One region of the Streptomyces sp. NPDC014676 genome, then DNA from elsewhere that is predicted to be linked to it. Evidence: riboswitches for the same ligand, from Rfam matches in the RefSeq annotation. Region 1 holds a riboswitch; the other holds the start of a gene.
The links. Region 1 has a riboswitch for cyclic di-AMP ahead of ACF1DX_RS08345 (transglycosylase SLT domain-containing protein). Riboswitches for the same ligand answer to the same signal wherever they lie in the genome.
Positions count from the first base shown of each region.

Region 2: linked by a shared signal. The riboswitch ahead of ACF1DX_RS31480 (peptidoglycan DD-metalloendopeptidase family protein) and the one ahead of ACF1DX_RS08345 (transglycosylase SLT domain-containing protein) in region 1 are both predicted to bind cyclic di-AMP.

Region 1 covers NZ_JBIBZI010000002.1:839,001-843,165, forward strand. The annotation lists gene ACF1DX_RS08340 (polyprenyl synthetase family protein) at 1-862, opposite strand, end outside; cyclic di-AMP (ydaO/yuaA leader) riboswitch at 1,425-1,592, shown strand; gene ACF1DX_RS08345 (transglycosylase SLT domain-containing protein) at 1,598-2,077, shown strand; gene ACF1DX_RS08350 (HAD family hydrolase) at 2,041-2,913, opposite strand; gene ACF1DX_RS08355 (GNAT family N-acetyltransferase) at 3,136-4,165, shown strand, end outside.
Region 2 covers NZ_JBIBZI010000015.1:5,720-9,884, forward strand. The annotation lists gene ACF1DX_RS31475 (alpha-galactosidase) at 1-2,020, shown strand, start outside; cyclic di-AMP (ydaO/yuaA leader) riboswitch at 2,337-2,498, shown strand; gene ACF1DX_RS31480 (peptidoglycan DD-metalloendopeptidase family protein) at 2,503-3,432, shown strand; gene ACF1DX_RS31485 (SGNH/GDSL hydrolase family protein) at 3,638-4,165, shown strand, end outside.

The sequences.
Region 1 (4,165 bases):
GCAGCCGCAGCGCCTCGGCGTGCCGGGCGTCGTCGGTGAGGTCGGAGTCGAGCAGTTCGCACAGGGCGATGTCGTCGGCGAGACCCAGCCGGGCCGCCCGTTCGCGCAGCCGCAGCACGGGCAGGGTGGCGATGCCCTCGCGCAGGTCGGTGCCGGGGGTCTTGCCGGACTCGTGGGAGTCGGAGGCGATGTCCAGGACGTCGTCGGCGAGCTGGAAGGCGACTCCGAGCCGCTCGCCGTACTGGGTCAGCACGTCCACGACCGTCTCGTCGGCGCCCGACATCATCGCGCCGAACCGGCAGGCGACGGCGACCAGCGAGCCGGTCTTGCCGCCGAGCACGTCCAGGTAGTGGTCGACCGGGTCGCGGCCGTCCTGCGGTCCCGCGGTCTCCAGGATCTGCCCGGTGACCAGCCGCTCGAACGCCTCGGCCTGCACCCGCACGGCCTCCGGGCCGAGGTCGGCCAGGATGTGCGAGGCCCGCGCGAAGAGGAAGTCGCCGGTGAGGACCGCGACGGAGTTGCCCCAGCGGGCGTTCGCGCTGGCGACGCCGCGCCGCACATCGGCCTCGTCCATCACGTCGTCGTGGTACAGCGTGGCCAGGTGGGTGAGCTCCACCACCACGGCCGAGGGCACGACACCGGGCGCGTAGGGGTCGCCGAACTGGGCGGCGAGCATCACGAGCAGCGGGCGGAACCGCTTGCCGCCGGCCCGCACCAGGTGCTGGGCGGCTCCCGTGATGAAGGGGACCTCACTCTTGGTGGCCTCGAGCAGCCCTTCCTCGACAGCCGTCATCCCGGCCTGGACATCGGCTTCCAGAGCCTGGTCCCGCACGCTCAGCCCGAACGGCCCGACGACGGTCACGAGGGGTCTCCTGTCTGCTGGTGTCCACTGGCGGTTACACGGAATGTCGATAGGTCGCTGCCATCACTCAAGTCAGCGTATCCGGTCACGTTTCGATCACCGCCAGCGCCCGGGGTTACGGGCAGGGCGGTACGGGGTCGGGAGCGGAGTGCTTTTGATCGGTTGATAACAACGGACATTCTTCTGTTTTCCCGGACGTACCGATCCACTCCTCGGCCCGGCCCCCGGGCCCCGCCTCGCCACGTGGACCATCCTGCCCGCCCCGACGTCCGATTTGCCGCAAATGCCGAGCTAATTCCCCTTGGCGAAAAATGCGTTCACAGGCAATCCCCAGTGAAGTGAGTCACGCGCGATCCGGTACCCCCGCCGTCCGCCACCACCCACCTTTCCCCTTCCCCCGCCGCCGAGTTGACCCTTGGCGACAGCAAAGGATCAAGCACCCCAAAAGCCCCATCGAAAGATCAAACGGCGCCTTCCGTGATGCTCGCACTTGTTCCCGACATGTGCTCTCGCATACGTTCCGGGCCTGCCGGGTGGACGCCTAATCCTGCCGCCGCCCGCATCACATCCGACGACGAACTCAAGACGGCAGGAGTGGGGGACCCAGGTAAGCCGCCGCACCGGACATCGCGCCGGGACGGCTAGGGGTGAAGCCATGCCCGCAGGGGCACGGCCGGGCACTCTCCCGCCCGAACCCGACAGCTCACCTCGCAGGCGTAGGAGAGGAACCCAGACATGCCTGCTTTCGGTCAGCACCGCCGCCGCCTCGCCCGCTCCCTCGCCGTCGCCGGCACCGGCGTCGCCGTGGTCGCCCTGCCGCTGTTCGGCGCCACCGGCGCCTTCGCGGCCACCACCGAGCCGACGACGACCGCTGCCGCCCCCGCGACGGCGTACCCGGACAACCTCGACGGCTGGATCCGCGAGTCGCTGGACGTCATGGCGCAGAACGGCATCCCGGGCAGCTACGACGCCATCCACCGCAACATCATGCGCGAGTCCTCCGGCAACCCGTACGCCATCAACAACTGGGACTCCAACGCCGCCAAGGGCACCCCGTCGAAGGGCCTGCTGCAGATCATCGACCCGACCTTCGCGGCCTACCACGTGCCCGGCACCGCCTTCGACCCGTACGACCCGGTCGCGAACATCACGGCGGCCTGCAACTACGCGGCCGACCGCTACGGCTCCATCGACAACGTCTTCGGCGCGTACTGAGCCACCCGCTGACGGGCGAGCGTCACCGCCCCGCCGAACAGTCGCTCGAGGACGACGGCCACGCCGTCGTCCTCGTTCGACGTGGTGACCTCGTCCGCCACCGCCTTCAGTTCGGGATGCGCGTCGGCCATGGCGACGCCGTGGGCCGCCCAGCCGAACATGGGGATGTCGTTCGGCATGTCGCCGAAGGCGATCGTCCGCGCCGGGCTCAGCCCCAGGTGCTCTGCGGCCAGCGCCAGCCCCGTGGCCTTGGTCACCCCGCACGGCTGGAGCTCCACGGTGCCCGGCCCCGACATGGTGACCGTGGCCAGTGACCCGACCACCGACCGGGCCGCCGCCGCCAGCGCGTCGTCGGACAGGTCCGGGTGGCGCAGCAGCACCTTGCTGATCGGCCGGTCCCACAGCTCGGCCCGCCGCTCGACCCGTACCGCGGGCAGGGTCGGGTGCGGCATCAGATAGCCGGGCTCGATCAGCGTCAGCCCGTCGGCCCCGTCCTGGTCGACCGCGGCGTACACCTCCCCCACCTCGGCCTCGATCTTGCCGAGCGCCGTCTCCGCCAGTTCCCGGTCCAGTGTCACGGACCACAGCAGCCGGTGCGCGCCGGCGTCGTACACCTGCGCGCCCTGTCCGCACACCGCGAGCCCCGTGCAGCCGAGGTTGTCCAGGAGCGACCGCACTCTGGGGGCCGGCCGCCCCGTCACCACCAGGTGCCGCGCGCCGGCCCGCTCCGCCCGCGCGAGCGCGGCGAGGGACCGGTCGGAGAAGGTGTCGTCGCCGCGCAGCAGCGTCCCGTCCAGGTCGGTGGCGATGAGTGAATACGCGGTGGGTGCGGCCATGATCAGAGAATACGGACAACCCGACGGTCCGATTCACCGTGCCCGTTTGCATTCGCTTTCGGTACGGTTCCCCTTCTCTCGGCGCCGGGTAAGGACCGGTTCAGGTCTCTTTCCCCGTTTGGCAAGAACATGGTCCGCTATCTACCGTCCGCCCGGTCCGGGGCGGTACCTTCCAAGGGTCCAGGGGGGACTTGATCGGGGGGTCAGGTGAGCAGTGGACGCATGCGTGTGCTGAGGCCCGGGGAGCTCGGCGAGGGGGAGCGGGAGCGCTGGCGGGAACTGCGCGCCGCGACGGACGCACCGCGCAACCCGTTCATGGAACCGGAGTTCACCGTCGCTGTGTCCCGGGTGCGCCCGCGGGCCCGGGTCGCGGTGCTGTACGAGGGCGCGCAACCGGTGGGTTTCCTGCCGTACGAGCGGGGCGCGCTGGGGCAGGGCCGGGCGATCGGGCTCGGGGTGTCGGACTGCCAGGGCGCGGTCCTGGGCCCCGGTGTCGCCCTGGAGACGGACGAACTGCTGCGGGGCTGCTCGGTGTCGAGCTTCGCCTTCGACAACCTGGAGGCGGACCAAGGGCTGTTCGTGCCGTACGCGGCCGAGGAGCACGCCACCTACGTCATCGACGTGGAGAAGGGCTACGAGACGTACGAGTCGGTGCTGCGCGCCCAGTCGCCGAAGTTCCTGAAGACCACGCTGGCCAAGGAGCGCAGGCTGGGCCGCCGGGCCGGAGCCGTGCGGTTCGTCTTCGACGAGCGCGACCCGGCCGCGCTGCGCACGCTGATGGAGTGGAAGTCGGCGCAGTACCGCAGGACCGGGCGGCGCGACCGGTTCGCGCGGGAGTGGATCGCCCGGCTCGTGGGCCGGCTCGCCGAGACCCGCGCCGCCCAGTGCGCGGGCACGCTGTCGGTCCTGTACGCCGGTGACCGCCCCGTCGCCGCGCACTTCGGGCTGCGCTCGGCGTCCGTCCTGGCCTGCTGGTTCCCGGCGTACGACCCGGAGTTCGCGAAGTACTCGCCGGGTCTGGTGCTGCATCTGCGGATGGCCGAGGCGGCGGCGGCCGAGGGCATCGGCCTGCTCGACATGGGGCGTGGTCCGGCCGAGTACAAGGACTCGCTGAAGACCGGCGAACTCGCCGTCTACGAAGGGGCGGCGACCCGTCCGGGCGCGGGCGCCGCGCTGCACTGGCTGAGCCGCGAACCCGCGCGCCGCGCGCACGGCTTCGTCCGCGCCCGTCCGCGCCTGGCGGCGCTGGCGG
Region 2 (4,165 bases), on a different contig from region 1:
CGGCTACGCGCTCCATGTCACGGACCGCGACGAGCTGGTGCATCTGCACTGGGGCCCGAGGATCGCGCTCGCCGACGCGGAGGCCCTCGCCGCGCGCCCGCTGCCGGACGACTGGCCGTTCGAGTCCCGCCTGGACGGGCGCGAGGAGTACCCGGTCGAGGGCGGCCCCCGCTTCGTGAGGCCCGCCCTGTCCGTACGCACCGCCGACGGGCGGCGCGGCACCGAGTGGGTCTTCGACGGCCACGAGACCGGCGACGGCGAACTCCGCCTCCGCTTCCGCGACGGCGGGCTGACCGTGACCCTGCACTACCGGATGCGCGACGACGTGATCGAACGCTGGGTGACCCTGCACAACCGGGGACCCGCGGTCGAGCTCCTGCGCGCCGACTCCGCCACCTGGACCCTGCCCGAGCGCGAGCACTGGCGGCTGTCCCAGCTCCACGGCCGCTGGGCCGCCGAGTCCCGGCTGACCCGATCCCCGCTCACCTACGGCGAGAAGGTCATCGGCAGCCGCCGCGGCCACACCGGACACCAGCACCTGCCCTGGGTCGCGCTCGACACCGACGCGACCGAGGAACGCGGAGAGGTCTACGGCTGCGCCCTCGGCTGGTCCGGCTCCTGGCGCGTCTCGGTCGCCCGACTCCCCGACGCACGCGTGCAGATCACCGGCGGCGCGGGACACGACGACTCCGGCCTGCTGATGCTGGGCACGGAGGAGACGTACGTCACACCGGTCTTCGCCGGTCTGTGGAGCGACGGCGGCTTCGGCGGCGCCAGCCGCGCCTGGCACGCCTACCAGCGGACGTACGTCGTCCCGGACGCGGACCGGGACCGGCCCGTGCTGTTCAACTCCTGGGAGGCCACCGGATTCGACATCTCGGAGGAGCGGCAGCGGGGACTCGCGGCGCGGGCCGCCGCGATGGGCGTCGAACTGTTCGTGGTCGACGACGGCTGGTTCGGGGCGCGGACGAGCGACCGGGCCGGGCTCGGCGACTGGACGCCCAACCCCGACCGCTTCCCCGGCGGCCTGAAACCCCTCGCCGACCATGTGCACGGGCTCGGGATGGAGTTCGGCATCTGGGTAGAGCCGGAGATGGTCAACCCCGACAGCGACCTGTACCGCGCGCACCCCGACTGGGTGCAGTTCCAGCCGGGCCGCCGGCGCACGGAGTACCGCAACCAGCTCGTGCTCAACCTCGCGCGCGACGACGTGCGGGAGTACCTCTGGGAGCGGCTCGACGGACTGCTCTCCAGCGCTCCCATCGACTACGTGAAGTGGGACTTCAACCGCTCCTCCACCGACGCCGGATGGCCGGACGACCCGTACCCGCAGCGGCTGTGGACCGACCATGTGCGCGGCCTGTACGCGCTGCTGGACCGGCTGCGGGCGGCCCATCCGGGCGTGGCCTTCGAGTCCTGCTCGGGCGGCGGCGGCCGGATCGACCTGGGGATCCTCTCCCGTACCGACCAGGTGTGGACCTCGGACAACACCGACCCGCTCGACCGGCTCGCCATCCAGCACGGCTTCAGCCAGATCCACCCGGCCCGGGTGATGGCCGCCTGGGTCACCGACAGCCCGAACGCGATGCTCAACGGACGGGTCAGCTCGCTGCGCTTCCGGTTCGTCAGCGCCATGGCCGGGGTGCTCGGCGTCGGCGGAGACCTCGCGCGGTGGACCGGGGAGGAACTCGCCGAGGCGCGGGAGTGGGTCGCGCTCTACAAGGAGATCCGGCCCGTCGTCCAGCGCGGCGACCTGTACCGGCTGCGCCCTCCGGAGGGCGGACTGAGCGCGGTGCAGTACGTCCTCGGCGACGAGACCGTCGTCCTCGCCTGCCTCCAGGCGCAGCACCACGGAGAGCCCGTCCCGGCCCTCCGGCTGCGCGGCCTCGACCCGGAGGCGTCGTACGAATGCCGCGAAACCGGCGAAACGTACCGAGGTGCCCTCCTGCTGCATCACGGGCTGCGCACCGGTCTGCGAGGAGATCTGGACGCCGCGGTGGTGCGGCTGCGGCGCCTGTGATCCGATGATTAGGGCGTTCTGTCCGATTAGGGCGGTTCGCCATAACGTGCCCCGAAAGAAAGGGGGATGGGGAAGGGGCGCGTGAGCAGCGTCATATCCGTGACGATGCGTTGTCGCCATGCTCACGTAATTCCATGGAACGACAAGGGAATTCGCGGGGGAAAGGGAATCCCGGCTGACGCTCGGTGACGTCAATTCCCCCTTTGGATCACGGAAAAGCGCGTTCGCGGTGAACCTCGCGCTTGTCCCCTCGCGTCCGGGTCGCTTACGTTCGCCACCGATCCGGACGGACGCCCAATCCTGCCGCCGCCCGGAGCCCGTACCCACACCGACCCGTGTACGGCAGGAGCGGGGGACCCACAGGTACCACTGCCTGTTCCGGTTCCCGGAACGGCTTGGGGTTAAGCCGCGTGACAACGCGGCCGGGCATCTCCAGCCCGAACCCGACAGCTCACCTCGCAGGCGCCGGAGAGGAATTCGACATGCCCGCGAAGGGTAAGCACCGCCGTACCAAGACCCAGCGTCTCACCCGCTCCATCGCCGTCGCCGGAACCGGTGGCGCCGCACTCGCCCTGCCGCTTCTCGGCGCCACCGGCGCGCACGCCGCCACGCCGCAGGCCGCCCCCGAAAAGGCCGTCCAGTCCCTTTCCGCCGCCGGCCAGGAGACCGTCGCCGAAAAGGGCGACGAGGCCCGCACGTACACCGTGAAGGCCGGCGACTACCTCGCCAAGATCGCCGAGACGGAGCACGTCGACGGTGGCTGGAAGCAGCTCTACACGGACAACCGGCAGGCCATCGGCGACGACCCGTCGCTCATCCACCCCGGCCTGAAGCTCTCCGTCGACGGCACGGCCGCCACGGGCGCGCCGGAGGAGCCGGCCGCCCCGGCGGCCCCGCAGGCCCAGGAGCAGGAGGCCGAGCAGCCGGCGGAGCAGCCCGCCGAGCAGCCCCCCTCGGACGCCTCCGCCCAGACCACGAGCACCGACCAGGCCGCGAGCGCCTCCGGTTACAGCTCCCCGGTGCCCGGCGCCGGGCTCGGCACCGCCTACAAGGTGGCCGGCAGCATGTGGTCCAGCGGCTATCACACCGGCGTCGACTTCGCCGTCCCGACCGGCACCTCCCTGAAGGCCGTCGGCGCGGGCACCGTCGTCTCCGCGGGCTGGGCCGGCGCGTACGGCAACCAGGTCGTCGTCAAGCTCGACGACGGCCACTACGCCCAGTACGCCCACCTGTCCGCGCTCTCCGTCTCGGCCGGCCAGACCGTGACCGGCGGCCAGCAGGTCGGCCTCTCCGGCTCGACCGGCAACTCGACCGGTCCGCACCTGCACTTCGAGATCCGCACCACCCCGGACTACGGCTCGGACGTGGACCCGGTCGCCTACCTCAGCTCGAAGGGCGTCTCCATCGGCTGACCCCCGCGGCGACCTTCCCGACACGCGCGCCGAAGGCCGGACCCCGATCCCCGGGGCCGGCCTTCGGCGTATTCCGGAGTTGGCCAACATTTTGAGAGTGTCTTATCTCACCGTGCGTCAACCCGTCCTTACGGTCGCGTAGGTCACATTCGAAGGTGAATCATGAGCGGCTGTGGCAGACGATTCGAAGAGTGACAGCAGAGCAGTGATCGGGTCGTACGTGGCGGTGGGGGACAGCTTCACCGAGGGCGTCGGCGACCCCGGCCCCGACGGGGCGTTCGTCGGCTGGGCCGACCGGTTCGCCGTGCTCCTCGCGGACCTCCGGCCCGAGGGCGACTTCGAGTACACCAACCTCGCCGTACGCGGAAAACTGCTGGACCAGATCGTGGCGGACCAACTGCCGAGGGCGGTCGAACTCGCCCCCGACCTGGTCTCGTTCTGCGCGGGCGGCAACGACATCCTCCGCCCGGGCAGCGACCCGGACGAGGTGGCCGAGCGGTTCGAGCGGGCGATCGCCGCGCTCACGGCCGTATCGGGAACAGTGATGGTGACCACCGGGTTCGACACGCGCGGCGTCCCCCTGCTGAAACATCTGCGCGGCAAGATCGCGACGTACAACATGCACGTACGGGCCGTCGCCGACCGCTACGGCTGCCCCGTGCTCGACCTGTGGTCCCTCAAGAGCGTCCAGGACCGCAGGGCCTGGGACGCCGACCGGCTGCACCTGTCGCCG